2 regions of the Cryptosporangium sp. NPDC048952 genome follow, and region 1 is predicted to be linked to the other one. Evidence: riboswitches for the same ligand, from Rfam matches in the RefSeq annotation. Region 1 holds a riboswitch; the other holds the start of a gene.
What was found. A riboswitch is a leader RNA that binds a small molecule or an ion and turns the genes downstream of it on or off. The one in region 1 is predicted to bind ZMP and ZTP.
Positions count from the first base shown of each region.

Region 2: it holds a riboswitch for ZMP and ZTP, as region 1 does, so the genes downstream of both, glyA (serine hydroxymethyltransferase) here and ACGFY5_RS11885 (bifunctional 5,10-methylenetetrahydrofolate dehydrogenase/5,10-methenyltetrahydrofolate cyclohydrolase) in region 1, are expected to answer to the same signal.

Region 1 covers NZ_JBICTY010000002.1:789,068-803,352, forward strand. The annotation lists gene cobF (precorrin-6A synthase (deacetylating)) at 1-32, opposite strand, end outside; gene ACGFY5_RS11875 (helix-turn-helix domain-containing protein) at 42-752, opposite strand; gene ACGFY5_RS11880 (STAS domain-containing protein) at 912-1,250, shown strand; gene ACGFY5_RS11885 (bifunctional 5,10-methylenetetrahydrofolate dehydrogenase/5,10-methenyltetrahydrofolate cyclohydrolase) at 1,247-2,104, opposite strand; ZMP/ZTP riboswitch at 2,119-2,202, opposite strand; gene ACGFY5_RS11890 (hypothetical protein) at 2,202-2,741, opposite strand; gene ACGFY5_RS11895 (sensor histidine kinase) at 2,873-4,783, shown strand; gene ACGFY5_RS11900 (response regulator transcription factor) at 4,783-5,418, shown strand; gene ACGFY5_RS11905 (aldo/keto reductase) at 5,433-6,473, opposite strand; gene ACGFY5_RS11910 (MerR family transcriptional regulator) at 6,552-6,929, shown strand; gene ACGFY5_RS11915 (pyridoxamine 5'-phosphate oxidase family protein) at 6,976-7,458, shown strand; gene ACGFY5_RS11920 (hypothetical protein) at 7,488-7,961, shown strand; gene ACGFY5_RS11925 (DUF4352 domain-containing protein) at 7,993-8,859, shown strand; gene ACGFY5_RS11930 (hypothetical protein) at 8,889-9,104, opposite strand; gene ACGFY5_RS11935 (alpha-amylase family protein) at 9,119-10,315, opposite strand; gene ACGFY5_RS11940 (TetR/AcrR family transcriptional regulator) at 10,360-10,971, shown strand; gene ACGFY5_RS11945 (NADPH-dependent F420 reductase) at 10,989-11,714, opposite strand; gene ACGFY5_RS11950 (LLM class flavin-dependent oxidoreductase) at 11,711-12,742, opposite strand; gene ACGFY5_RS11955 (MarR family winged helix-turn-helix transcriptional regulator) at 12,788-13,279, shown strand; gene ACGFY5_RS11960 (class I SAM-dependent methyltransferase) at 13,293-14,096, opposite strand; gene ACGFY5_RS11965 (molybdopterin-binding protein) at 14,226-14,285, shown strand, end outside.
Region 2 covers NZ_JBICTY010000005.1:259,344-273,628, forward strand. The annotation lists gene ACGFY5_RS27900 (Hsp70 family protein) at 1-927, shown strand, start outside; gene gap (type I glyceraldehyde-3-phosphate dehydrogenase) at 1,107-2,111, shown strand; gene ACGFY5_RS27910 (phosphoglycerate kinase) at 2,113-3,312, shown strand; gene tpiA (triose-phosphate isomerase) at 3,316-4,119, shown strand; gene ACGFY5_RS27920 (thiamine diphosphokinase) at 4,170-4,790, shown strand; gene ACGFY5_RS27925 (ABC transporter permease) at 4,830-5,549, opposite strand; gene ACGFY5_RS27930 (ABC transporter ATP-binding protein) at 5,549-6,505, opposite strand; gene ACGFY5_RS27935 (ABC transporter permease subunit) at 6,502-7,368, opposite strand; gene ACGFY5_RS27940 (ABC transporter ATP-binding protein) at 7,365-8,297, opposite strand; gene ACGFY5_RS27945 (Uma2 family endonuclease) at 8,676-9,245, opposite strand; gene ACGFY5_RS27950 (3-hydroxyacyl-CoA dehydrogenase NAD-binding domain-containing protein) at 9,398-11,488, opposite strand; gene ACGFY5_RS27955 (thiolase family protein) at 11,485-12,684, opposite strand; ZMP/ZTP riboswitch at 12,920-13,014, shown strand; gene glyA (serine hydroxymethyltransferase) at 13,037-14,285, shown strand, end outside.

The DNA.
Region 1 (14,285 bases):
GCCCCGATACCGATGACCCGAATGTGTCGCACCACCGCAGACTAGGTGTCGCGCCCCTGGTGGGCGCTCGCGACCCGGCGTTCCAACACGATCGCGGCGCGGTGGACCGCAGCCGCCGACCGTTCCGCCGAGCGCCCGGCGGGGGTGGCGATCTGCAGTGCCGCCCGCCCGCCGGCGGGGAGGCGTACCGGCACCGCGTAACACGTCAGGCCCGGCATCACGTCCTCGTCGTCGACCGCAGCACCGAACGGCCGGCGCCGCGCGGACGAGTGCCCGCCGAGTACGACACCGGCAGCCGTCGATCCGGGCATCTCCGACCCCGCCCGGGCATCGATCGGCAGCGGGTCGCGCCCGGGCACCATTTCCAGCGCGACGAACGACTCCCCGCCCGCGACCACCAGCGACACCGCGGCACCGGTCTGCTCCCGGAGTCCCTGGATGACGCTCGTCGCGGACGTCCGCAGCCCGGGGACCGGTTCGACGCGCTGCGCGAGCCCGAGCAGGTCGGCCGAGAGCGTCCAGTGACCGTCGCACCAGTCGACGGCCCCCGCGGCGCGCAACTGGCCCAGCATCCGGTGGACGGTCGGGCGCGGCAGCCCGGTCAGCTCCGCGACCCGGGTCACCTGCGCGACCTGCCCGGCCAGCGGTAAGGCGCGCAGCACCCGGAACGCGCCGTCGACGACGCTGCGACCGCCGGCACCCGACTCCATCACGACCCCGATTGTCCGATGCCGCGCAACCAGGCCGGCCATGCATCGAGTCTGGCGCCACCTCGCACAGCGGAGCTGACTACCGCGGGAGGTGGAGACAGCTGCAGTACGCCGGAGGACGGATTACACTGCACAGCGGGTTCGGCCGAGAGCCCGGTCACGCACATCTGCCCCACGGCAGACCTGACCGGAGGTCTCTCGATGCCTGACGTCTGCCCCCTCTCCGTCGCCGTGCACCACGACGAGTTCGCCGTCCGCCTGGAACTGAACGGCGACCTGGACATGCAGACCGGGCCGCTGCTGCTCAGCGCGATCGACTCGCTGCTGCCACCGGCCGACGGCCCGGTCGTGCTCGACTGCTCCACCCTGCGCTTCATCGACGCCCGAGGGCTGAGCGCGCTGCTCCGCGCGCACGCGGCGCTCGCCGCGTCCGGCCGGGACCTCGGCCTGATGAACCCCTCCGACGCCCTGCGCCGCATCCTGACCGCGACGGGTCTGAACGACACCCTGCCCGAAATGCGGCGCCCGCCGGTCGGTTAAGGGTTGGCGCTCTCGGCGGCGGCGACCGCGTTGCGGAACAGCATCGCGACCGTCGTCGGGCCGACGCCACCCACGCGGGGGGTGATCGCCGACGCCACCTCGGCACACGACTCGTCGACGTCGGGCAGCAGCCGACGCCCCTCGTACCGCACCCCCGCACCGATGACGACAGCACCGGGACGGACGTGCTCCGGCTGAATGATGCCGGGCACGCCCGCCGCGGCGACGAGGATCTCCGCGCGGCGCGTGTACCGCTCCCAGTCCGGGACACCGGTGTGCACGACGGTGACCGCGGCGTTGGCCGTCGGGCGCTTCTGCGACAGCAGCATCGCCAGCGGACGCCCGAGCGTCGCACCGCGTCCCAGGATCACGACCTCCCGGCCGGAGACCGAGATCTCGTAGTGCGCGAGCAGCGCCTCGATGCCGGCCGGGGTGCACGGCAGCGGCCCCGGCAGGCCCACCGCCAGGCGCCCCATGTTCGTCGGATGCATGCCGTCGACGTCCTTGTCGGGATCGAGGGCGGCCAGCGCGGCGTCGTAATCGAGATGTCCGGGAATGGGGTACTGCACGAGCACGCCGTGGACGTTCTTGTCGTCGTTGAACCCGGTGATGACGTCGAGCAGGTCGGCCTGCGTGGCGTCGGCGGGCAGGTGCCGGTGCGGTGAGTCGAAGCCCAGCTCGGCGGCCTGCTTCTGCTTGATGCGGATGTAGCCGGCGCTGGACTCGTCGTCACCGACCAGCACGGTCGCCAGGCCAGGCACGACACCCCTCGCGCGGAGCGCGTCGGCGCGCTGGGCGACGTCGGCGAGGACGGACTCGGCGACCGGTGCTCCGGGCAGATTTCGGGCAGTCATCGACGCTCCCGTTCGACGGGAGCCCAGGCGGTCGACTCCCGCGGAAAGGCTCCCCGATGGTTCGAACCATCCTCGTGCCGCCAGTCGCGTCTGCGGATCAGGATACCGGCGCCGGGGTGCGCACCGGGCGCACCGTGGCGAACGACGCGACGAGCAGCAGGTTCACGACCACGGCGAGCCACCCGATGTTCGCGATGTGCGCGACCGGCCACCCGATCGCGGCGACCGCCAGCGTGGCGGCCACCCATGGCGGGCCGGTCCGCTCCCGGCGCAGCGACACGGCGATCAACAGCAGCGTCAGCGGGAAGCAGAAGCCGAGCACTTTGATCAGCGTCGCGGCGCCGCTCGCGTCGTTGAGGTCGGTGTCGCCGAGGGCGACGTGCAGCGTGTTGAATCCGTAGCCGATGTTGCCCGCGGCGCCGAGCACACCGACGACGAGCAGCGCGACGGCGAACCGGCCCCGTTCGCGCTCGACGGCGAAGAGGACGACCAGGATGTATCCGGTGGCGCCCAGGACGTGCAGCACACCGGCGGCCGGGTCGTCCCAGCCGCGCAGGGCGTAGAGCAGGTCGGCGGCGAGGTAGGTCAACGGTGCGGCGATCAGCGAACCGGCCAGCAGCCGATCGGTGGGATGCACGGGCGCTCCTCGGATAGGCGGACTGCCTTCCACGATCGGGGCGCAGCGACCCCGGGCCATCGGGGCCGCCCCTCGGGTGACCTAGGGCCAACCCTGATCCGCGCCGGTCCGGGCTCTGTCACGATGCGCTCATGACCAGCACGGTTCGCCCGGTGGCGCTGGGCGCGGGAATCACCGTGCTCGTCGTTGCGGGCTTCGTGCTGGGCCCGCATCTGGGCAACCTGCACAACGGGTTGATCGCGGCGTCGTTCGGCGCGGTGGGTCTCTACGTCGTCAAGCGCAAGCCGGCCGTGCGCGAGGGGTGGCTGTTCGTCGCGACCGGGGCCGCGCACGCGTGGATGTTCGCGGCGCGCGAGTACGGCCTGCACGCCGGTCCGCTCCCGGGAGCGTCCTGGGTCGGGTGGCTCGGGGTGTGGCCGCTGCCGCTGGTGCTCGTCCTGGTCGGCGTCACCGTGATGTGTTTCCCGGACGGTCGGTTGCCGTCGCCGGGATGGCGTCCCGTGGTCGGTGCGCTGGCCGTGATCGGTCTGGTGCTCTCGACCGTGTCGGCGCTGTGGCCGGTGGAGTACGCGCGCACCGGGCTGGTGGCCCCGCATCCGTTGCGTCTGCCGGGGAACGCGGACGCGTTCTACGAGGTCGCGCGTGGCGTCGGCTATCTGCTGTTCCAGGTGACGTGGGTCGTGTGCGTGGTCGTGCGGCTGCGCCGCGCCCGCGGTGACGAGGCGCGTCAGCTGCGGGTGTTCGTGTTCGCCGCGGTGGTGTCGGGGCTGGTCATGGTGGCCGGGCTGGCGTTCTGGGGCAGCCCGCTGGCAGGGGTGCTGTCGGTTCCGCTGGTCGCAGTGGCCGCCGGTGGCGCGATTTTGAAGTACCGGCTTTACGACATCGACCCGGTGATCAACAAGGCACTGGTGTTCGCGGTGATGGCCGGCCTGGTGACGCTGGGCTACGCCGCGGTGGTGACCAGCATCGGCCGGCTGGTGCACGGATACGGGTCGCTGGTCGCGACCGCGCTGGTCGCGGTGGCGTTCGAGCCGCTGCGGCGACGGGTGCAGCGGCTCGTCGACCGGCTCGTGTACGGGCACCGCGCGACGGCGTACGAGGCGCTGGCGCGGCTGTCCTCGCATCTGGCGGCGCCCGCCGGGCGGCCGTTGGACAGCATTTGTCAGACGGTGTCGGACGGGGTGGGGGCGCGGGAGGTGGTGTTGTGGGCCGGGACGCCCGACGAGTTGCGTGCGGTGTCGGCGTGGCCGGAGGCTTCTCTGCCGGCCGGGGTGTGTGCACTCGACGATCTGTCCGCCGTCCCGATCGTCCACGACGGGCGGTTCCGGGGCGCTCTCGCCGTCACGAAAGCGCCCGGTGACCCCCTGTCCGCCGCTGAGCGCCGGCTCGTCGGTGAGGTGGCCGCACAGGCCGGGCTGATCCTCGAACTGCAGGGCACCGCAGCGCGCCTGGTGGCCGCCGGTGACGCCGCCCGTCGCCGGTTGGAACGCGACCTGCACGACGGTGCGCAGCAGCACCTGGTGACCGCGTCGTTCGAGTTGGGGAGCCTGGTGCGGCTGGCCGAGGCGTCCGGGGACGTGAAGCTGGCCGGGCGCGCCGCAGCCGCGCGGACGCAACTGCTCGCCGCGACCGCGGAACTGCGCGAGATGGCGCGGGGGCTGCACCCGGCGGTGCTGACCGAGGACGGCCTGGAGGCCGCCGTGGACCACCTCGCCGACCGGTCGGCCGTTCCGGTGCGGGTCCACATCGACGTGGGGCGTCGGCTGCCGGCGGAGGTCGAGGCCACCGCGTACTTCGTCGTCAGCGAGGGGCTGACGAACGCGGCGAAACACGCGGGAGCGTCGGTGGTGCGGGTGGAGATGTCGTTGGCGGCCGAGGGCCTGGCGGTCGACGTCACCGACGACGGGGGCGGCGGTGCCACCGTCCAGCCCGGGAGCGGGCTCGAAGGGCTCACCGATCGGCTCGCCACGCTCGGGGCGCGGTTACGGATCGACAGCGGGCCCTCGGGTACGCGGCTCGCGACGGTGATCCCGTGCGCGTGATGCTCGCCGACGACTCGCTGCTGTTGCGCGAGGGGGTCGCCCGGATTCTCGCCGAGACCGGTTTCGTGGTGACCGGTCAAGCCTCCGACGGCGCGGGACTCCTGGCGATGGTGCGCCGGGATCCGCCCGACGTCGCGGTGATCGATCTGCGGATGCCGCCCGGTTTCTCCGCCGAGGGGATCGACGCGGCGGCCGCGATCCGGGAGACGACACCGGCCGTCGGGCTGTTGATCCTGTCGCAGTACGTCGAGGTGCACCATGCGCTGCGGTTGATCACCCAGTTCGATGGGGGCGTGGGGTATCTGCTCAAGGACCGCGTGTCCGATCTGACCACGTTCGCCGGTGACGTGCGGCGGATCGCGGGTGGCGAGACCGTGATGGATCCGGAGCTCGTCACGCGGCTGGTGCGGCGGCGGCGCGAGCAGGATCCGCTCGAGGAACTCACCGCCCGGGAACGGGCGGTGCTCGGGTTGATGGCGCAGGGGTTGTCGAACGCGGCGGTCGCGGCGGAGTTGCATGTGTCGGTGAAGACCGTCGAGGCGCACATCGGTGCGATCTTCGCGAAGCTCGGCCTCGCGCCGGACGACCGTGAGCACCGGCGGGTACGCGCGGTGCTCACGTTCCTCCGGGCCTGAGCGCAGCGAGCTGCTCAGACGTAGGACGCCGGACGCCACGGCGGCCGACGGCGGGTGTTGTTCGCGGCGAAGCCGGCGAACAGGTTGTGCGGGAACAGCTGCGGAGTCCGGTAGCTGGCGCGGTCCAGGGCGGCGACGGTGTCGTCGGGCAGGGCGACGTCGAGCGCGTCGAGGTTGGTGTCGAGCTGCTCGACGCTCGTGGCGCCGACCAGCGTGCTGACGACGCCGGGCCGTCCGGCGACCCAGTTGAGCGCGACCTGCGCGGGGTCGCAGCCGGCGCGGTCCGCGGCGATGACGACGGCGTCGAGGATCGCAGGGTCGTGCTGGGCCGCCGCCATCGGCCAGCTCCGGCCGGGCGTGAGCCGACCCTCGCGGTTCTGCGCATACTTCCCGGTGAGGTAACCGTTCGCGAGGGGTGACCACGCGACGACGTCCATCCCCAGGTCGAGCGCGGCCGGGACGTGCTCCCACTCGATCGATCGCTGGACCAGCGAATACTCCAGCTGTAGGGCGGCGATCGGTTCCCAGCCGTGGCGATCGGCGACGAGCTGGGCTTTGGTGGCCCACCAGGCGGGGACGTCGCTGAGTCCGACCGCGCGTACCTTGCCGCTGCGGACGAGCGCGTCGAAGGTCGCCATGACCTCCTCGGGTGGGGTGAGCTGGTCCCAGAGGTGGAGCCAGTACAGGTCGATGTGGTCGGTGCGCAGGCGGCGCAGCGAGGCGTCGAGCGCGTTCAGCACGTGCTTGCGGCCGTTGCCGCGCGCGTTGGGGTCGGTGGGGTCGACCGGGCCGCCGAACTTCGTGGCCAGGACGATCCGGTCGCGGCAGCGCGCTTTCTCGATGAGCTCGCCGAGGATCTCCTCGCTCGCTCCCCCGGCGTAGATGTCCGCGGTGTCGACGAAGTTCCCGCCGCGTTCGAGGTAGCGGTGGAAGATTCGGGTCTTCTCGGATCCAGCGGCGTGCCAGTCCGCGTCGCCGAACGTCATCGTGCCGAGTCCGAGCGGCGAGACCCGCAGACCCGTGCGGCCGAGCAGGTAGTACGTGTCGAGAGGCATGAACACACGGTCGGAGTCGGAGTGCGCTCCCCGTCAAGTCCTTGACGCGGAGCGCACTCCCGGTGGAACGCTGGACCGATGGGCACCTACAGCAGGGCCGAGGCCGTGCGGCGGACCGGTCTGAGCGCGGACACCGTGCGCTACTACGAGCGGGCCGGGCTCGTTCCGCCGGTCGGGCGGTCGGCAGCGGGGCGGCGGCGCTACACCGACGTCGATCTGAAGTGGTTGGGTCTGGTGCACTGCCTGCGTGAGGCGGGGATGCCGATCACGGAGATCGCGCACTTCACCCAGCTGCTGCGCGACGGGGACACGACCGTCGACGAGCGGCTGGCGCTGCTTCGCGCCCACGAGCAGCGGGTCTTGGAGCGGATCGACCGGTTGCACGAGCACCTCGGGCAGATCCGGTCCAAGATCGAGGTGTATTCCGGTGGGCGGACCTGGTCTCCGGTGGGTTGACGGCGGCGAATCGGGTAATCGGAGGCACCACCAACGAAGGAGCTCCATGGCCGACGACGACGCCCGCAAGGTCTCAGCACTGATCAAGAGCAGCGGCCGCATCGGCATGCTGACGACGACCGCACCCGACGGCACGCTGACGAGCCGGCCGATGGCGCTGCAGGAGGTCGAGTTCGACGGCGACCTGTGGTTCTTCGCCGAGCGCGTGTCCCGGAAGGTGGCCCACCTGGCCGCGCACCCGCAGGTGAACGTGACGGTCGGGTCGGGCTCGACGTGGGTTTCGCTGACCGGCACCGCGACGCTCGACGACGACACGACGAAGAAGAAGGAACTGTGGAACGCGGCGGTCGAGGCCTGGTTCCCGAACGGCCCCGACGACCCGGGTGTGACGCTGATCAAGGTCAACGGCGAATCGGCCGAGTACTGGGACACCCCGGGCGGCCGGGTCGCGAGCCTGCTCAGCTTCGCGAAGGCCAAGGCGACGGGCAAACCGTACGAGGGCGGAGAGAACGAAAAGGTGCAGTTGTAATTCTTCGCTCCAGTGGGTAACGGGTTCGCATGACAGACCTCGGGTTCCTGCTGCTGCCGGCCGTCGGCGCCGTTGTGCTGTTCGTGTCCCTGCGCGGGCGTAGCCCGGGCGTGCCGGAAGGCACCGACCGCCTCGACGGGGGGGCGAGCTCGGAGGTGCGCCGGGCCGTGCGGAGCGGTTCCGCGGTCGGGCGCCCCGAGTTCGCCGACGCGGCGGCGGCGCACGCGCTGTACGTGTTGGCGCTCAACGAGACCGGGATCCGGCAGATGCGCTCGATGCGGTGGGTGTTCTGCCTGCTCGGGACGGGTCTGATCGTCGGGGGCGCGATGACGCTCCTCGACGAGCCGACGCTGCGCCACGCGCTGACGCCGGTCGTGGGCGTGCTCGTGTGCGTGCTGCCGTTCGTCAACCCGGTCATCAATCGCCGCCGCATCGCCCGCGCCGAGGCCGCACTGGCCGCGAACCGCGCCCTCACCGCCCCGTCCCACCAGCCGATCAGCTGATCGCTGGCGGCTGCAGGTACCTTCCGTACTCATGACGTACCCTCCTGACCCGCAGCAGCCGTACGGAAGCGGCCCGCAGCCGCCGCAGGGCTCGGGGCCGCCGTACAACTCCGGCCCGCAGCAGCCGTGGAGTGATCCGTCGTCGCTTCCGCAGCCACCGTCGTACGGTGACCCCGCCGCAGGTCAGCCGCCCTACGGGCAGCAACCGTACGGGCAGCAGCCCTACGGCCAGCCGGCGTACGGGCAGCAACCGGCTTACGGGCAGCCGCCGTACGGCCAGGTTCCCCCGCCGAAGAAGTCGAACGGCGGCAAGATCGCCGCGATCATCGGTGGCGTCTTCGTCGCTTTATGCCTTGTTTGTGGCGTCATTGGCTTCTTCGTCTACAACAGCGCCAAGGACGAAGTGAACGACGCCGCCGACCGCTACAGCTTCTCCCCTCCCGGCGTCACCACCGCGCCCGACACCGGCGGCACCGACGCACCGGCCACCGGCCCCGAGGGCGCGCTGAACAAGCCCGCCCGCGACGGCGACGCGGAGTTCACCGTCACGTCGGTGGAGTGCGGCATCACCGAGATCGGGCAGTACGCCAAGTACAACCCCAAGGGTCAGTACTGCCAGATGAAGGCCACCGTGAAGAACGTCGGCAACGGTGAGGTATCGCTGGTCGCGGCGTCGAAGTACCAGGCCACCACCGACGGCGGGGACACCGTCGACGCCGACATCACCGCGACGGTCGCCTCGAACCCCGACGACACCGGCAAGTTCCTCGGTGACGTCTCCCCCGGCGCCAGCGAGGACATGATCGTCGCCTGGGACATCTCCAAGGGTCAGAAGATCACGAAGATCCGGCTCTTCGGCTCGTTCGGCAGCTCGGGAGTCGTCGTCAACGTGTCCTGACCCTCGGGGCAGCGGGCCGGCGACTCGTCTCAGACGTAGTCGCCGGCGTAGAGCTCAAGGTGGCCGCAGCTCCGGCAGCGGAACGCACGGACTTCGCGCCGCGGCTTGCCCATCGTTCTCGCGCCGCCGAAGATGCCGCGTTGCAGCGGCCCCTCGATCCAGCGCGAGTAGCCCCGCGAGGACTCGCCCCCGTCCTCGAGGAAGCCCTCGTCGAAATCCTGCGCACCACACCCCGTGCACGTCATGGTTCGAGTATCGCTCAGCTCTTCCAGAGGGTCTGGCCTGCGGCGTCGACGATTCGGACGGTGCTGGGGGTGAGCGAGACGTCGAGATGGTCCGTGCCGCCGCTGACGCGGTAGGTGTACTCGGTGTTCGACAGGGCCAGCGACTTCGTGGTCGCAGTGCGCAGCCACGGGTGGCGGCGCCGCAACCCGATCAGGTCCTGGTGCGCGCGGTGCAGGGTCTTACCCCACGGCGCGAGCTGCCCCGGCTCGTCGGGGTACGCCGGTCGGATCGCGTCGTCGCCGCCGACCCGCTCCTCCTTGACGCCGGTGAAGCCCTGTTCGTCGCCGTAGTAGATCGACGGCGTGCCGCCGACCGTCAGCAAAATCGCGAGCGCGACGAGGGCGCCTTCCGGACCGACGGTGGTCGCGATGCGCGTCACGTCGTGGTTCCCCACGAACGTATTCAGATCGACGTTGGTCAGGTGCCCGTTGTGGCGCTGGAGGGACCAGTCGAGCTCGAAGAAGTTCCGGTCGGCGAGGCTGGACCAGATGGCTTTCCAGAGCTCGTACTGGGTCACCGAGTCGACCGTCGACGCGGCCGCAAACGCGCCGTAGTCGCCGTGGATGACCTCGGCGAGGAACCAGGCGTCGGGATGCTCCGCGCGGACCCGGGCCAGCGTTTCGCGCCAGAAGGCCGTGTCGACGGAGTAGGCCGCGTCGAGGCGCCAGCCGTCGATGCCGCGGTCGAGCCAGTGCGTCATCACGCGGGTGGTGTAGTCGATGGTTTCGGGGTTTCTGTGGTTCAGGCGGGCGAGGGAGTCGTGGCCTTCGAAGACGCGGGGTTCGCCGTTTTCGATGTCGAAGATGCCGGGGTGGCCGTCGCGGAGTGCCCGGGTCAAGTCCGGATGGGACCGTCCGACGTGGCTGAACACGCCGTCGAGGACGACACGCAGGCCCCGGGCGCGGCAGGCGGCGATGAGCTCGTCGAAGTCGTCGAGGGTGCCGAGGCGGGGGTCGATCGCGAAGTGGTCGAGCGTGTCGTAGCCGTGGGTCTCGGAGGTGAAGATCGGGCCTAGCAGCAGGCCCGAGGTGCCGAGCCCGATCGCGTAGTCGAGCCAGTGGAGCAGGCGGCGGAGGCGTGGTGCCGGTTGCGGATCCGTACCGCGTATCGGGGCGCCGGTGAAACCCAACGGGTAGACGTGCCACCAGATCGCGTGCTCGGTCCAGCCCATGTCGCTCCTTACTGAGTCCGACTCACTAAGGATAGCCTAGCGGTGTGACGCGACAGGACCGCAAGCCCCGGCAACGACTCGATCCGTCGGAGCGTCGGGAGTCTCTGTTGTCGGCGGCCGCGTCGGAATTCCGGGAACACGGGTACGCCGACACGGCGGTGAGCGCGATCGCCGCGCGCGCCGACGCTTCCGAGGCGCTGCTCTACCGGTATTTCACCAGCAAGGATCAGCTGTACGCCGAGCTCGTCCGGCGGGCGATCGACGAACTGCTCGCCCGGCAGGCCGACGCCGTGCGGGCACTGCCGGACGGGGTGCCGGTGCGTGACCGCCTACGCGCCACCACGCTGGTCTACCTGGACCACATCGCCGGGCGGCCGGCGGCGTGGGCGATCCCGTTCCGCCGGCCCGGCGGCGAACCGCCCGCCGCGGCCGCGGTGCGCGCCGAGGCCCGGCGCGAGTACGTGGAGCGCCTGCGCGGGCTGCTCTCATCGCGCGGTGGTTTCCGCCACGAGTTCGCGCTGTGGGGCTATTTCGGCTTTCTCGACGCCGCGTGCCTGCACTGGGTCGACGAGGGCTGCCCCGAGGACGCCCGCTGGTCCCTGATCGACGCCGCCCTGGGCGCCTTGGAGGGAGCCCTGGGCGACTGGGACGCCTGACTCTCCGCTCGGGGCGCTCACTCGTCGGCGCCTCGGGCGGCGGCCACCGAGCCGGCCGCATCAGCGGCGGGAACCGAGCCGGCCGCGCGGGCGGCGGTGGTGGTGCGGCCTGCTTCGGAGGTGAGGTAGCGGGCGAGCATCGCGCGGACCTCGTCGGCGTTCTCGTTCGCGCCGAACAGTTCGGTGCCGGGCTGCAGCCGGACGCCCTCGGCGAGGGGCCCGGCGATCACGGGGTCGAAGCCCAGCGCGTCGACCAGCCCGGCAACCGTGGCCACGGCCGCGTCGTCGTCACCGGCGATCGCAATCGCCTTGCGATCAGCGGCCCCGGCCTCCCCCTCCAGGTCGTGGTACCCCATGTGGTTGAACGCCTTCACCACCCGCGACTCCGGCAGATACGCCTGCACGATCTCGCTCGACGACGTCCGCGGGTCGGTCAGATCGTCGCGGACACCGTCGATCTCCCACCAGTAGTTCATCGCGTCGATGACGACCTTGCCGCGCAGCGCATCCTCCGGCACCTTCTCGTACTTGCCGAGCGGCAGCGCAAGGATCACGATGTCGGCGTCTTTCGCGGCGTTCGCAGCCGACACCGCAGTGGCCCCCGGCACGAGCACGTCCACGATCAACGCGATCTTCGCCGGATCCCCGGAGCCGGCGATCAGCACGTCGTACCCGGCCGCCACCGCGAGACGGGCCAACACCGTGCCGACCTTGCCGGCCCCGAGAATCCCGAGCGTCGTCATTCGGCAACCATGTCACGAACCATCGGAGCGACCTTCGAGCCGAACAGCTCCACCGCACGCGTACGGGCGCTCACCGACTGCGGCCCGACCGTGTAGATCAGGTCGAAGCGCCCCACGCCCAGCGTCTTCACCGCAGCCGCGATCCGCCGCGCAACGGTCTCGGGCGCGCCGATGTACAGCGAGCCACCCTCCACCTCCGCGTCGAACTCCGCACGACGCAGCGGGGGCCACCCACGCAGCGCACCGATGCGGTCACGCTGCTCCTTGTACGCCGGGTAGAACAGCTCCTTCGCCTGCTCGTCGGTGTCGGCGACGAACCCCGGCGAGTGCATCCCCACCGGGTGAGCCACCGTGCCGAGCTGCTCGGCAGCGCGCCGGTACAGGTCGACGTACGGCGCGAACCGTCCCGCCTGGCCCCCGATGATCGCGAGCATCAACGGCAGCCCGTACCGCGCGGTGCGCACCACCGACTGCGGCGACCCCCCGACACCCACCCAGGTGTCCAGGTGCCCTGACTCCGTCTTCGGGAACACGTCCGCGTCGACCAGCGAGGCGCGGGTCGTGCCTTCCCACGTCACCGGCTGCTCCTTCAGCAGCTCGGCGAACAGGTCGATCTTCTCCTCGAACAGCACGTCGTAGTCGCTCAGGTCGTAGCCGAACAGCGGGAACGACTCGGTGAACGAACCACGCCCCAGGATCACCTGCGCACGACCGTTCGAGATCGCGTCGACGGTCGCGAAGCGCTGGAAGACCCGCACCGGGTCGTCCGAGCTCAGTACCGTGACGCCGGAGGCGAGCTTGATGCGCTGGGTACGCGCGGCGATCGCGGCGAGCACGGTCTCGGGCGTGGAGATCGAGTACTCCGGGCGGTGGTGCTCGCCGAGCGCGATCACGTCGACGCCGAGCTCGTCGGCGAGCACGGCCTCGTCGATCACCTGACGGATCGCCGCGGCGTGGGAGATCGTCGCGCCGGTGTCGTCCGCCGGGACGTCGCCGAACGTGTCGAGGCCGATTTCCAGGTCTGTCATGACGGTTCCTTCCGGCGCTATTGTTGACACGTCAATCACAAGGGGGTGGCCGTTATTCCCAGAGCCCGAAGACTGCCGACGCGCGACGAACTCACCGTCTGGCGGGACTTCTTCGAAACCACCGAGACGCTCCGCGCGACGCTCGCCGCCCGGTTGCAGAGCGATACGGGGTTGTCCACCGGTGACTACACCGTGCTGCTGGCGTTGAGTGAGGCCGGAGGGCACCGGCTCCGCTCGTCGGCGTTGGCCGAAGCGGTGGGGTGGGAGCGGAGTCGGTTGTCGCACCACCTCGGGAGGATGGAGCGGCGCGGGTTGATCCGGCGCGAGAACTGCACCGGCGACAACCGGGGGCAGGAGGCCGTACTGTCGCCGAACGGTCTGACCGCCTTCCGAGCGGCGACCGTTCCGCACCTCACCGCCGTCCGCGAGTTGTTCGTCGACGCGCTGACCCCCGACCAGCTGATCGCGGCCGCCGACATCGCCGCCGCCCTCCGCGAGCACCTGTCCGCGTCGCAGCGCCCGTCAGAGGCGAGCTGAATCCCGCCGCGCGCTAGGGGCGACGGCCGGTTGCGCTGAAGAGGCCGATCGAGAGCCAGCAGGCGGTGGGGTCGGCGGTCATCGAGAGGACGGTCTCTTCGTCCTCGGCGGTGAGCAGGCCCGCACCGATCAGGCGGGCGCCGATCTGCCGGATCGTCAGCTCGAAGAACGCGGCTTCCGGACTGCCCCCGTGGACGAGGCGGTACGTCAGTTCTCCGTCGACGTCGACGAGACCGGCCCGCCGGAGCACCGCCGGGACGTCGAGTCCGTATTCGGGCTCGGCGCCGATGCTCCGGAATCCGCCCGCCGTCGCGTCGAACACCCGGTTCAGTGCCTCGGCGCTCGCGGCCGGCAGCGTGGACCGCTGTTGCATCCGCGCGCTGGGGCCGCCGCACACGCCTTCCTCCAGGACCAGCACTCCCCCGGGCCGGAGCGCGCGCACCAGCCGGGCGATCACCGCGTCCCGGTCGGGCAGATGCTGCACGAGTGCGCGGCAGTGCACCAGGTCGAACGCGTCCTCCTCGAGCGGATCGGTCGTCACGTCGTGCTCGCGGACCTCGACGGAGGACCGGAGGTCGTCCAGGAACGTCACGTCACGATCAGTCGCGACGACCCGACCGTCCGGGCCGACGGCCGTCGCCAGCCAGCGCGCGATCGTCCCGGTGCCGGCGCCGACCTCCAAACAGTGCCAGCCGGCCGACACGCCGGCGAGCGTGAGGTGACGGGTCGTCGTCGCGTCGAACGTGGCCGCCAAGCCGGTGAGTCGGGCGTATTCCTGGTCCCATTGCGAACGGAAGAGGTACGAATTCGTCGTCATGATCCATGCACTATCCACACTGGATCGCGCGGCACCAGGGAGCCGTCCGCAAGGCGACCGAAGCCACCTGACCGATATGCGGTGTTTAATGGCGGAAGTATCAATCTGCGACACGAGGAGGTGGCGCCGGTGCGGCTCAGTATCCGCAACCGGTTCGCCGGGACGGTGACCGCCGTGACGTTCGGCGAG
Region 2 (14,285 bases), on a different contig from region 1:
CTCGAGGGCCACACCGACGACGTCACAGCTGTCGCGTTCAGCGGCCCGGACGGCAACCTGCTCGCCAGCGCCAGCGACGACGACACGATCCGCTTCTGGAACGTCGAGGACGCCAAGAAGGACGGGCGCGACCTGACTGGCTTCACGCTTTCGCCGGAAAGGCTCGAGTTCAACCCCGACGGCAGCCGCCTGCTCACGCTGTCGGGCAGCTACGTCCAGATCTGGGACACCGCGGCCCGCCGCGGCGCATTCGACACCATCAACGAACTCGACACCGCGAGCGGCCTGCAGAGCCCCGGCTCGCTCCTCGACGTCACCTTCGTCAACGACGGCAAACAGGTCCAGGCCGCGTTCACCTACGGGTCGGTCGTCACCTGGAACACCTCCGACGGCAAGCGGGCCGGCACGTACCCGACCATCGCCGGTCCGGACAAGCTGTTCTCCGAGGTCGCGTCCAGCCCCGACGGAACGCGCCTCGCCACCGTCGCCAGCAAGGACGGGTTGCGCCTGTACGACGTCAAGAAGAAATCTTTGGTGGGCGGCGAACTGAAGACCCCGGACGACATCGGTTCGTTCGACAACCTGACCTTCAGCCCGGACGGCACGAAGCTCGCCGTCTCCAGCTCCTACGACGTGTTCGTGTTCGACCTCGACACCGGCAAGATCGTCGACACCGTCGAAGGCCACACGGCCTCGATCAACACGATCGCGTTCAGCCCCGACGGCAAGGTCCTCGCGTCGTCAGGGAACGACAACCGGATCCTGCTGTGGGACCTCGACGGCGACCGTCAGATCGGCGCGCCGGTGAAACGGGCGGCCAAGACCGGCACCTGGATCACCGGGCTCGCGTTCAGTGCGGACGGTGAACATTTGGCGAGCTCGAGCACGGACAAGACGGTCATTCTCTGGAAAATCACCCGTGAATAGTCGCATCGGTACGGAACATCGGCGCTGAATCGATTCGGCGGGACCGGTACGATGTGAGCCGCAGCTCCTCGATAGGCTCGACGTCGAGAACGACGTCTCGTCGCCGGTCGGGGGCTTACGGATCGCGGCCGTCCGAGGGGACGAAAGAGCCGCAATCACACATCGGCGAGGGAGTACGCGTGACCATCCGGGTAGGCATCAACGGGTTCGGACGTATCGGGCGCAACTTCTTCCGTGCCGCCCTGTCGTCGGGCGCCGACATCCAGGTCGTCGGGGTCAACGACCTCACCGACAACGCCACGCTGGCGCACCTGCTCAAGTACGACAGCATCCTGGGCCGGCTGCCCCACGAGGTGAAGGCCTCGGCGGACGAGATCTCGGTCGGCGGCCAGACGATCAAGGCCCTCGAGGAGCGCGACCCGGCCAAGCTGCCGTGGGGCGACCTCGGCGCGGACGTCGTCATCGAGTCGACCGGATTCTTCACCGACGCCACCAAGGCCAAGGCGCACATCGACGGCGGCGCGAAGAAGGTCATCATCTCGGCGCCGGCCAAGAACGAAGACGTCACCGTCGTCATGGGTGTCAACCACACCGACTACGACCCGGCGACGCACAACATCATCTCGAACGCGTCGTGCACCACGAACTGCCTCGGCCCGCTGGCCAAGGTGCTCAACGACGAGTTCGGCATCGTCAAGGGTCTGATGACCACGGTGCACGCCTACACGCAGGACCAGAACCTGCAGGACGGCCCGCACAAGGACCTGCGCCGCGCACGCGCCGCCGCGCTGAACGTCGTTCCCACCAGCACCGGTGCGGCCAAGGCCATCGGCCTGGTGCTGCCGGAGCTCAAGGGCAAGCTCGACGGTTACGCGCTGCGCGTGCCGATCCCGACCGGTTCGGCCACTGACCTCACGGTCGAGCTCGGCCGCGACGCCACGGTCGAGGAGATCAACGCCGCCTACCAGGCCGCCGCGAACGGCCCGCTGAAGGGCTACCTGTCCTACAACAGCGACCCGATCGTGTCGTCGGACATCGTCACGGACCCGGCGTCCTGCATCTACGACGCGCCGCTGACCAAGGTCATCGGCAACCAGGCCAAGGTCGTCGGCTGGTACGACAACGAGTGGGGCTACTCCAACCGCCTCGTCGACCTGGTCAACTACATCGGGAAGACCCTCTGACGTGAAGTCTCTCGACGACCTGCTCGCCGAGGGCGTTGCCGGTCGGCGCGTCCTGGTACGCGCCGACCTGAACGTCCCGCTCGACGGGCAGAAGATCACCGACGACGGCCGCATCCGCGCGGTGCTGCCGACGATCACCGCGCTCCGCGACGCCGGCGCGAAGGTGGTCGTGTTCTCCCACCTCGGCCGCCCGAAGGGTGCGCCGGACCCGAAGTACTCGCTGGAACCGGTCGCGCAGCGGCTGGACGAGCTGCTGGGCGCCCCGGTGACGTTCGCGACCGACACCGTCGGGCCCCAGGCCCAGGAGGCCGTCGCCGGCCTCGGCGACGGCGGCGTCGTGCTGCTGGAGAACCTCCGGTTCAACGCCGGGGAGACCAGCAAGGACGACGCCGAGCGCCGTGCGTTCGCGACGGAGCTGAGCCACTTCGCCGGCCAGGACGGCGCCTACGTGGACGACGCGTTCGGCGCCGTGCACCGCAAGCACGCCAGCGTCCACGACCTGGCCGAGCTGCTGCCGGCGTACGCCGGTGGCCTGGTGCGGCGCGAGCTCGAGGTGCTGCGGACGCTGACCGGCACGCCGGAGCGTCCGTACGTCGTCGTGCTCGGTGGCAGCAAGGTCTCCGACAAGCTCGGGGTCATCGACGCGCTGCTGCCGAAGGTCGACACGCTGCTCATCGGCGGCGGGATGTGCTTCACGTTCCTGGCCGCCCAGGGCCACGGCGTGGGTGACTCGCTGCTCGAGCAGGAGATGATCGACACCTGCCGCCGGCTGCTCGCCGAGGGTGGCGACAAGATCGTGCTGCCCACCGACGTCGTGCTCGCCGACGACTTCAGCGCGGACGCCAACACCAAGGTCGTTCCGGCCGACAAGCTCGAAGACGGCTGGAAGGGCCTGGACATCGGCCCGGAGTCCGTGCGTTTGTTCGCTGACAAGCTGGCCGGCGCGAAGACGGTGTTCTGGAACGGCCCGATGGGCGTGTTCGAGCTCGCTCCGTTCGCCGAGGGCACCCGCGGGGTGGCCGAAGCGGTCGCCTCCGTCGACGGCCTCACGATCGTCGGTGGTGGCGACTCCGCCGCCGCGGTCCGTCAGCTCGGCATCGACGAAGCGCGCTTCGGTCACATCTCGACCGGTGGCGGTGCCTCGCTGGAGTTCCTCGAGGGCAAGGAACTGCCCGGCGTCGCCGCACTCGAAAGGGCCTGACTGATGGCGAAGAAGGTCACTTTCGACAGGCGTCCGCTGATCGCGGGCAACTGGAAGATGAACCTGAACCACCTCGAGGCGATCTCGCTCACCCAGAAGGTGGCGATCAGCCTCACCGAAGAGCAGCTCGCCCTCGTCGAGGTCGCGGTCATCCCGCCGTTCACCGATCTGCGTAGCGTCCAGACGCTCGTCGACGGCGACAAGCTGCTCATCGTCTACGGTGCGCAGGATCTGTCGCAGTACGACAGCGGGGCGTACACCGGGGACATCTCCGGTGCGATGCTCGCGAAGCTCGGCTGCACGTACGTGGTGATCGGCCACTCCGAGCGGCGCGAGTACCACAACGAGGACGACGCGCTGGTCAACGCGAAGGTCAAGGCCGCGTTCAAGCACGGGATCACGCCGATCCTGTGCGTGGGCGAGGGTCTGGGAGTGCGGGAGGAAGCCCAGCACGTGTCGCACTGCACGTCGCAGCTCGACGCGGCGCTGGCGAAGATCACCGCCGAGCAGGTCAAGGACATCGTCATCGCGTACGAGCCGGTCTGGGCGATCGGCACCGGCAAGGTGGCGACGCCGGAGGACGCGCAGGAAGTCTGCGGCGCGATCCGGGCACGGCTGGCCGAAAAGTACTCGCAGGAGATCGCGGACGGCATCCGGATCCTCTACGGCGGCTCGGTCAAGGCGAAGAACGTCGCCGCGATCATGGCGCAGCCCGATGTGGACGGTGCGCTGGTGGGTGGCGCGAGCATCGACGCGGACGAGTTCGCGACGATCGCCCGCTTCCCCGAGCACGCGACCGCAAGCTGAGCAGTACATTCGAATCGGCCGGGGGCTCGCCCCCGGCCGATTCGTCTCTGGTGATTGTCGTCGCCGGCGGTGAGGCGCCTGTGGCCGCCGCGCTGGACGGGCTGCCTGCCGACGCGTTCGTGGTGGCCGCCGACTCGGGGGTGGACGGGGCCCACGGCATCGGGTTGCGGGTCGGGCTCGCGATCGGGGACTTCGATTCCGCGTCGGAGGGGGCCGCCGACCGCGTCCTCGCGGAGGGCGGCCGCGTCGAGCGGTACCCCGCGAAAAAGGACGCCACCGACCTGGAGTTGGCGCTGGACGCCGCGCTGGCTCGCACTCCGTCGCGGATCGTCGTGCTCGGCGGCGCCGGCGGCCGGTTCGACCACTGGCTCGCTGTCGCGTTCCTGCTCGCGTCCCCGCTGTACGAGGGCGTGGCGATCCAGGCCCGCTGGGCCGAGGCGACGGCGACGGTGGTGCGGGAGCCAGTCACTCTGACCGGGCACCCCGGCGACATCCTGACGCTTCTCCCGGTACACGGCCCGGCCCTCGGCGTGAGCGCCGAGGGCGTCGAGTGGCCGCTCCACGACGAAGACCTCGCCCCCGGCACGACCCGCGGCGTCTCCAACGTGCTGACCGGCACGGCTGCCCGTGTGGGCGTCCGCGCCGGAACGGTCCTCGCCATCCAGCCGTGAACGTTCTGGTGGGTCATAGCCCACCAGAACGTTCAGGCCTCAGCCGGTTTCGCCGCGGACCGAGTAGGCGCTGAGGCGGTCGATCGCCAGGGTGGTTGCCGATACGGCCAGCACTGCCGTGGCCAGGACCGCGTAGAGCGCGCTCAAGTTCGCGGTCACCAGGTCGGTCGCCGCTATGCGGTCACCCACCGCAACCGCGAACTGCCGGATCGAGAGCCACCGCACCCCGGACAGGATGCTGACCAGTGTCCCCTCCCAGATCACCAGGTACCCCAGCGCGATCAGCACCGGTCGGCGGCTGACGACGCTCAGCGCCACGAACAGGGTGCTGTACGCGACCGCACCGACGAACGCACCGACCGCCAGTCCGACGCCGAGCCGCACCGAGTCCACGATCACGCCCGCGATGAACATCGGCACCGCTGTCGTCACCGTGGTGATCGCGATCGCGACGCCGAGCTTCGTCAGCACGATGCGGCCGCGTGACACCGGCGTGGTCAGGATCGTGACCGCGCTGCCGTCTTCCAGTTCCGAGCCCAGCACGCCGGTGCCGACGATCATCGCGATGAGCGGCAACACCACGGCGAACCCGATCTGCGTCAGCACCGGGTCGGCCCACTTCTCGGGGTCGACCCCCGTCGCCCGCCCGATCAGCGTCGCCACGATCAGCAGTAGCGGAAGCGGAAGCAGCAGGAAGAAGCGACGCCGCCCGAGCAGCCCCCGGGTCGTGATCCGAGCGATCACGCCGACCTGCGACATCACTGGCCCCCTTCGATCAGGTACGAGAAGACGCTCTCCAGCGACTCGTCGGCGGGAAGCACCTGGTACAGGCGCACCCCGGCGTTCCGCGCCGTCGACGGCAGCGCCAGCGTGAACGCGCCGTAGTCGCGGGCACGCACGAGCAGCCCAGGCGGTTCCAGCTCGATGCCGGAGACACACTCCAAACCGAGCAGCGCCACACCCAGCGCCCGGTCGTCGCTCGACGCCAGCCGGAACTCGTGCGGCCGCTGCGTCATCAGGCGGCGGATCGCCCGGTGGTCGCCGGACGCGGCGAGCCGACCGGCCACCATCACCTGGATCTGCTGGGAGACCTGCTCGACCTCCTCCAGGATGTGCGAGCTGAACAGGACGGTCCGGCCCTCCGAACCCATCTGCTGGAGCAGCTCCATCAGGTCCAGGCGCTGGCGCGGGTCCATGCCGTTGAACGGCTCGTCGAGCAGCAGGACGGCCGGATCGTGCACCAGGGCGGCGGCCACGCGGGCACGCTGCCGCATGCCCTTGGAGTACGTGGCGACGCGCCGGTCGGCCGCGCTGCCCAGGCCCACCATCGCGATCGCCCGGTCGGCGGCGGCCCGCGGGTGTGGCAGCTTGTGCAGCGCCGCCGTGGCCTCGACCAGTTCCCTGGCGGACAGGAAGCCGTACGTGTCCTCGCGGTCGACGACCAGTCCGAGCGAGGCGTAGATTGCCGGATTTCGCCAGACCGGAGCGTCGCCCAGAAGAATGGAGCCACGGGAGGGCTGAAGCAGACCGGCCATCAGATGCAACAGCGTGGTTTTTCCGGCCCCGTTGGGGCCGAGCAGGCCGGTGACGCCGGTGCCGATCGACATCGAGATGTCGTTGACCGCGACGACGTTGCCGAACCAGCGCGAGACCCCGTTGATCTCCAGGACGGTTCGCGCCGGAGCGTCGGTTCGGGTGACGGTCGGCGTGCTCATGCCGGGACCTTCCGGTAGCGGGCCACCAGCAGTCCGATGCAGGCGGCGATGACGAGGGCGGCATAAACCAGGAACCACGGCCCGTGGACGATCTTCTCGTCGGTGAACTGCACGTGGCCGTCCGCGTAGAGCCACTGACTGAGGTAGGTCATCGCGGTGGGCGGGCTGATCATCGAGACCAGCTCGGTCGTGCCCTCGCTGCCGCCCAGCTCCTGGGCGACGCCGACTGCGGGGAGCGCCACCAGGAAGACCGCGACGACAGCAGCGGCGGCGATCGCGCGGCGCCGGATCAGCGACGCGACCAGCAGGCTGATCGACGTCAGCACGAGCGCGTGCGTGGCAGCGTGGGCGACGCCCTGGGCCCAGTCGACGGCCGCGTCCCCGACGCCGCCCGCGCCCTCCTTGGTGGAGAGCGCCCCACCGGCGAACATCAGTGTCAGCGGCCCGGCCAGCACCAGGAAGATCGCGGTGATCGCGCCGGTCAGCCGGGCCAGCGCGTAGTCCGACCGCCGCATCGGCCGGGCCAGGTACAGGCCCAGGACGCGGGTCTGCTGGTCACGTGAGGTCAGCTCGGGAGCGACAGCGGCCAGCAGCAGGATCAGCAGCGTCGCCATGTTGTCGACGAACTGCGGACCGGACATGACTGTCTCGCCGGTCTGCGCCCCGATCGCGGTGATGACGATGCCGACCGCGGCGATGATGCCGATGATCGACCAGCTGAAGATCTTGGCCTTGATGCCCCGGCCGAAACCGAACGCGGTCCGTACGGTGTGCACGTACAGGGTGCGGAACGCGTACCCGCGGCCGAGCCGCGGCCCGGTGTACCGCTGGTACCCGAGGTCATGGATGACGCCTGTGGTCACGAGGCCCTCGCAAAGAGTTCGGCGACGCGGTGGCGCCGCTGGTCGAGCCGGTGCAGGGCCAGGTGCAGGTCCGCGACGGCGTCCAGGATCGTGTCGTAGGTGCCCGCGTCGGTCAGCGGCACGACGACGGTGCGGCCGTCGTGCGCGGCCTCGACCCCACGGGTGCGCAGCAGCTCCGCGAGCCCCGCCGCCCCCTCGTCGACCTCGACGACGAGTTCGTTCTGGCCGGCGGTCATCGTGTCGACGCGGTCGGCGCGCAGGAGCTTGCCGCCGTCGAGCGCGACCAGGTAGTCGCAGATCCGCTCGATCTCGCCGAGCAGGTGCGAACAGATCACGACCGTGATGCCGAACTCGCTGCCGATGCGGTGGACCAGGTCGAGCATCGCGTCGCGGCCCGCCGGGTCCAGGCCGTTCGTCGGCTCGTCGAGAAGCAGCAGGTCGGGGTCGTGCACCAGCGCCTGAGCGAGCTTCACCCGCTGTTTCATGCCGGTGGAGTAGCCGCCGATCTGCCGGTAGCGCTCCTCGTAGAGGCCCACGTGCCGCAGCGTCTCGGACGCCCGCTCGCGTGCCGTCGCCTTCGGGAGGCCGCTGATCCGGCCGAAGTGCGTGACGAGTTCGGACGCGGAGATGTCCGGCGGCAGGCAGTCGTACTCGGGCATGTAACCCACCCGGGCGCGGACGAGTTCGCCGTCGACGGTGGGATCCATTCCGAGGACCTCGATCGTCCCGCTCGTGGGTGGAAGCAGCCCGAGGACGATTTTCAAGAACGTCGACTTCCCGGCGCCGTTCGCACCGACGAGGCCGACCACACCGCCGGTCTTCTCCAGTCCGGAGATGACTGCGGAGTCGATCGTGACGGACAGGTCGTCAAGCGCCCGCACGCCACCGTCGTACTGTTTCGCCAGGGATCGAGTCGTTATGACGGTCACGGCGGGAACTGTAGGGACCCATAGCTCGCCAGCACATCGGGAATGTCCCTGAGCGGGGCCCTTACGAAAGTAAGCCGCCCACCGGTAAGCACGGGCCTGAGCCCGTGCTTTACAGGTGGGCAACCACAACGGGCCAGCTGCGCAGCACGGGCCTGAGCCCGTGCTTTACAGGTGGGCAACGACAACGGGCCAGCTGCGCAGCACGGGCCTGAGCCCGTGCTTTACAGGTGGGCAACGACAACGGGCCAGCTGCGCAGCACGGGCCTGAGCCCGTTGCCCGCGGGGGTGTCGCGCGGGCAACGGGCGGCAACCGAGCGATGGATCCCGGACCGACCCCGCCGGTTCACCGGTCCGGTGGGTCCTACCGCTCGGAGGATTTCAGCGCCAGAGAGCGGGGTCGATCTGGATCTGGAACGGCTCTTCGAGCGTGAACAGATCGCGGTGCTCGGTGGGCTTCCCGTACGTCTTGTTGCCGCCGAGGCGGTAGGCGTAGCAGATGACCTCGGGCTCGGTCTCCAGCCGCAGATACAGCGGAATGCCCCACGCGGCGTACACGGCCACCTTCGTGGTGCGGTCGGGCGTGTAGGAATGGCGCGAGACGACCTCGGCCGCGAGCGAGACCTCGTGCGGATGTGCCCAGCCGCGGTGCGCACCTCGCCGGGTCAGTTCACGCGGGACGACGAGAATGTCGGGGGCGCGGAGTTCGGCCACGACCCGTCCGTCGTAGATGCGGACTTCGCCTTCCTGGACCGGCCAGTACTGGCTCGGGCACTGCTCCTCGAGGACGTTCGCCAACCGGCGGCACGCTTCCTGGTGCCAGAACGTGGGCCGGGGCGAGACGACCAGCCGGCCGTCCTCGATTTCGTAGTGCACGCCCTCGGGGACCTGCACCAGCTCGTCGTCGGACCATCCGTCCGGGGGTTCGTAGAGTCCTACCGCGGCTGTCATGCCGGTCACCGTAGAGACCGGTGTGTGCGTCGGCGATCCCTCCGCGTATGGGCGCACGTCTCACATGCATCAAATCGCGAAAGTCTTCGTCGGGAACTAGATGAGCGCGGCCCGGCACCCGTTGCGGGGTGCCGGGCCGATTCGAGCGGGTATCAGGCCGGGAGGCTGGCTACTCCCGGGGCCAGGAAGCGCTGGCCGGTCACCTTTTCGGAGACACCCACGCGGTCCAGGTACGGGGTGATGCCACCGAGATGGAACGGCCACCCGGCGCCGAGAATCATGCACAGGTCGATGTCCTGCGCGGCCGCGACGACCCCCTCGTCGAGCATCAGCCGGATCTCCTCGGCGAGCGCCGCCAGCGCCCGCTCACGGATCTCGTCCGCGGTCGGGCCGCCGTTCCGCGGTCCGTAGAGCTCGGCAACCGACGGATCCACCACCGGCGCACCCGACGACCAGTCGAGGAACGCGGTCTTCCCCGCCTCCACGACCTTCCGCATGTTCTCCGACACGTAGAACCGCGACGGGTACGCCGAGTGCAGCGTCTCCGACACGTGCAGCGCGATCGCGGGCCCGACCAGCTGCAACAGCAGCAGCGGGCTCATCGGCAGCCCCAGCGGCTCCAGCGCCCGGTCGGCCTCCAGGAAGTCCGTGCCCTCGTCGATCGAGCGCGTCACCTCCCCGAGGAATCGGGTCAGCAACCGGTTGACCACGAACGCCGGGGCGTCCTTGACCAGCACGCACGACTTGCCCAGCGACCTGCCGACCGCGAACGCGGTGGCCAGCGAGGCGTCGTCGGTCTGCTCGGCGCGGACGATCTCCAGCAGCGGCAGCACCGCGACCGGGTTGAAGAAGTGGAACCCGACGACCCGCTCCGGGTGCTGCAGCTTCGACGCCATCTCCGTCACCGACAGCGACGACGTGTTCGTCGCGAGCACGCACTCCGGCGAGACGACGGCCTCGACGTCGGCGAACACCTGCTGCTTGACGCCGATCTCCTCGAACACCGCCTCGATGACGAAGTCCGCGTCGGCGAACGCGTCCTTTGTCAGCGAGCCGGTGACCAGCGCCTTCAACCGGTTCGCCTGGTCCGGTGACACCCGCTTGCGCGAGAGCAGCTTGTCGATCTCGCCGTGCACGTAGCCGACGCCTTTGTCCAGCCGCGCCTGGTCGAGATCGGTCAGCACGACCGGCACCTCGAGCTTGCGGGCGAACAGCAGCGCGAGCTGACCGGCCATGAGTCCGGCGCCGACGACGCCGACCTTGGTCACCGGCCGGGCCAGCTTCCGGTCCGGCACTCCGACCGGCCGTTTCGCGCGCTTCTGCACCAGGTCGAACGAGTACAGGCCCGCGCGCAGCTCGTCGCCCATGATCAGGTCCGCGAGCGCCTCGTCCTCGGCGGCGGTGCCGTCTTCGAATGTCGACGTCTTGGCGCCCGCGATCAGGTCGAGGGCCCGGTACGGCGACGGGGAAGCGCCGTGCACCTTGCCGTCCGCGACCGCGCGGCCCCAGGCGACGGCGTCGTCCCAGGCCCGGCCGCGGTCGATTTCGGCGCGCGGCACGACGACGTCGCCGCGGAGGACCCCGGCCGCCCACTCGAGCGACCGCTCCAGGAAGTCGGCCGGCTCGAACAGAACGTCACCGATGCCCAGCTCCAGGTACTGCTTGGGCTTGAGCATCTTGTTCTGGTTGAGCGCGTTCTCGACGATCACCGTCACCGCGTTCCCGGCGCCGACGAGGTTCGGCAGCAGCCAGGTGCCACCCCAGCCCGGTACCAGACCGAGGAACACCTCGGGCAGTGCGAGCGCGGCGGCGCCGGACGAGATCGTCCGGTAGTCGCAGTGCAGGCCGATCTCGATGCCGCCGCCCATCGCGGCGCCGTTGACGAACGCGAACGTCGGCACGGTGGCGTTGCGGAGCCGCGCGAACGCCGCGTGGCCGAGACGCCCGATCTCCAGCGCCTGCGCACGGTCAGTGATCCGGGGGACGCCGTCCAGATCGGCGCCGACCGCGAAGACGAACGGCTTTCCGGTGACGGCGATGGCCCGGACCGCGGGGGAGTGGGCCTCGATCTCGTCGAGCGCCGTGGTCAACGACGCCAGACCGCCCGGGCCGAACGTCGAGGGCCGGGTGTGGTCCTTGCCGTTGTCCAGCGTGATCAGCGCGATCTCGCCGTCCAGGTCGGGCAGGGTGACGTAGCGGACGAACGCCTGCGTCACGATCTCGTCCGGGAATTCCAGACTCATTTGCCCTCCCAGTTCGGGTTCTCCCAGATGACCGCCCCGCCCATGCCGATGCCGATGCACATCGCGGTGAGGCCGTACCGCACGTCCGGACGCTCCGCGAAATGCCGCGACAGCTGGGTGAAGAGTCGGACGCCGGAGGACGCCAGCGGGTGACCGACCGCGATCGCGCCACCCCAGGGGTTCACGCGCTCGTCGTCGTCGGCGATGCCGAAGTGGTCGAGCAGCGCGAGGACCTGCACCGCGAACGCCTCGTTGAGCTCGAACAGGCCGATGTCGTCGATGCTCAGACCGGCCTTGGCCAGGGCCTTCTCGGTGGCGGGCACCGGACCGACGCCCATCACCTCGGGCTCCACGCCCACGAACGCGAAGCTGACCAGCCGGGCACCGATCGGGAGGCCCAGCTCGCGGGCGACGTCCTCGGCGGCCAGGATGCTCGCGGTCGCGCCGTCGTTGAGGCCGGCCGCGTTACCGGCGGTGACCCGGCCGTGCGGGCGGAACGGGGTCTTGAGGCCGGCCAGACCCTCGAGCGTCGTCTCGGGACGCGGCGGCTCGTCGGCGGTGGCCAGGCCCCAACCCTTCTCGGCGCTGCGGGTCGCGACGGTCACGAGATCCTGCTGGATCTTGCCGTCCGCCAGAGCTTTGGCGTACTTGTGCTGGCTCGCGAGCGCGAAAGCGTCAGCGCGTTCGCGGGTCAAGTGCGGGAAGCGGTCGTGCAGGTTCTCCGCGGTCTGGCCCATGACCAGCGCGGACGGGTCCACGATGCGCTCGGACAGGAATCGGGGGTTCGGGTCGACGCCCTCGCCCATCGGGTGGCGTCCCATATGTTCGACACCGCCGGCGATCGCGACGTCGTACGCGCCGAAGGCGATACCGCCGGCGACGCTGGTGGCGGCGGTCATCGCGCCGGCGCACATGCGGTCGACCGCGAAGCCGGGTACCGACTTCGGGAGGCCGGCCAGCAGCGCGGCGGTGCGGCCGATCGTGAGGCCCTGGTCACCGGTCTGGGTGGTCGCGGCAATGGCGACCTCGTCGATGCGCTCGGGCGGCAGCGACGGGTTACGGCGGAGCAACTCGCGGATGGTGCGGATCACGAGGTCGTCGGCGCGCGTCTCGGCGTAGATCCCCTTCGGCCCGGCTTTGCCGAACGGGGTGCGGACGCCGTCGACGAAGACCACGTCACGGCTCAGACGGGACACAGGTCCTCCACGGTTGGGAAGTAACTGGTGCGAATGCTACTCGCCGGTAACACCGGCCGGTAACACACTCAAAACGTGTGACGCGGCACACCGCCCATGTAACACGGCGTCGGGTGCTGCTCCCCTCGCCGCGAGGGTGGACGCGTCGCGACTGGCGTTTGTTGAGGGTGGAACCGACCGCTCGCCCGGGTGCGCGCAGCCGACAACGAACCCGTGCAGGGTGCACCCGATAGGGTTGGGTTGTCGCGACTGGCGTTTGTTGAAGGTGGAACCGACCACCGGGGAGCGACAACGAACCCGTACGAAACACCGTGCGCCTGGGTGGCGGGGCTGACGACATCAGGGAGTTTCGATGACGCTCAACCAACCGCCCACGCCCCATCTCGCCGCCGAGGACCCCGACGTGGCGCGGCTCGTCGAGGCCGAGGCCCAGCGCCAGCAGGACACGATCCGGCTGATCGCGTCCGAGAACTACGTGTCGGCGGCCGTGCTCGAGGCCACCGGTTCGGTGTTCACGAACAAGTACTCCGAGGGATACGCGGGCAAGCGCTACTACGAGGGCCAACAGCACGTCGACCCGCTCGAGGAGCTCGCGATCACCCGCGCGAAGTCGCTCTTCGGCGTGGAGCACGCGAACGTGCAGCCGTACTCGGGCTCGCCGGCGAACCTCGCGATCTACCTGGCGGTGCTCAAGCCCGGCGAGACCGTGATGGGCATGGGGCTGCCGAGCGGTGGGCACCTCACCCACGGCTGGAACGTGTCGGCGACCGGTAAGTGGTTCAACGCCGTGCACTACGGCGTGCGCAAGGAGACCGGTCGGGTCGACCTGGACGAGGTGCGCGACCTCGCGCTTCGTGAGCGTCCGAAGTTGATCTTCTGCGGTGGTACCGCGGTGCCGCGCACCATCGACTTCGCGGGGTTCGCTTCGATCGCGCGTGAGGTCGGGGCTGTGCTCGCTGCCGACGTCGCGCACATCGCCGGGCTGATCGCCGGTGGTGCGCACCCGTCGCCGGTCGGCTCCGCCGACATCATTTCGACGACGACGCACAAGACGCTGCGTGGGCCGCGCGGTGCGATGCTCATGTCGACGGAGGAATGGGCGAAGCCGCTGGACAAGGCGGTGTTCCCGGGGCTGCAAGGTGGGCCGCACAACCACACGACGGCGGCGATCGCGGTTGCGCTGAAGGAAGCGGCGACGCCGTCGTTCGCCGCCTATGCGCACCAGGTGGTGGCGAACGCTGCCGCGTTGGCCGACGCTCTGCTCGAGCGTGGCTTCGACCTGGTGTCGGGCGGTACCGACAACCACCTGATCCTGGCCGACCTGTCGCCGAAGGGGATCGGTGGGAAGCCGGCCGCCAAGGCGCTGGACCGGGCCGGGATCGAGCTCAACTACAACACTGTGCCGTTCGACCCGCGGAAGCCGTTCGACCCGTCCGGGATCCGGATCGGTACCGCGGCGGTCACCACGCGCGGGCTCGGCACGGCCGAGATGCCGCTGATCGCCGACTTCATCGACCGCGCCGTGGCTGCCGAGGGCGACGAGCCCGCCCTCGACGCCATCGCGTCCGAGGTCCGCACCCTCCTGGGCTCGTTCCCCGTCC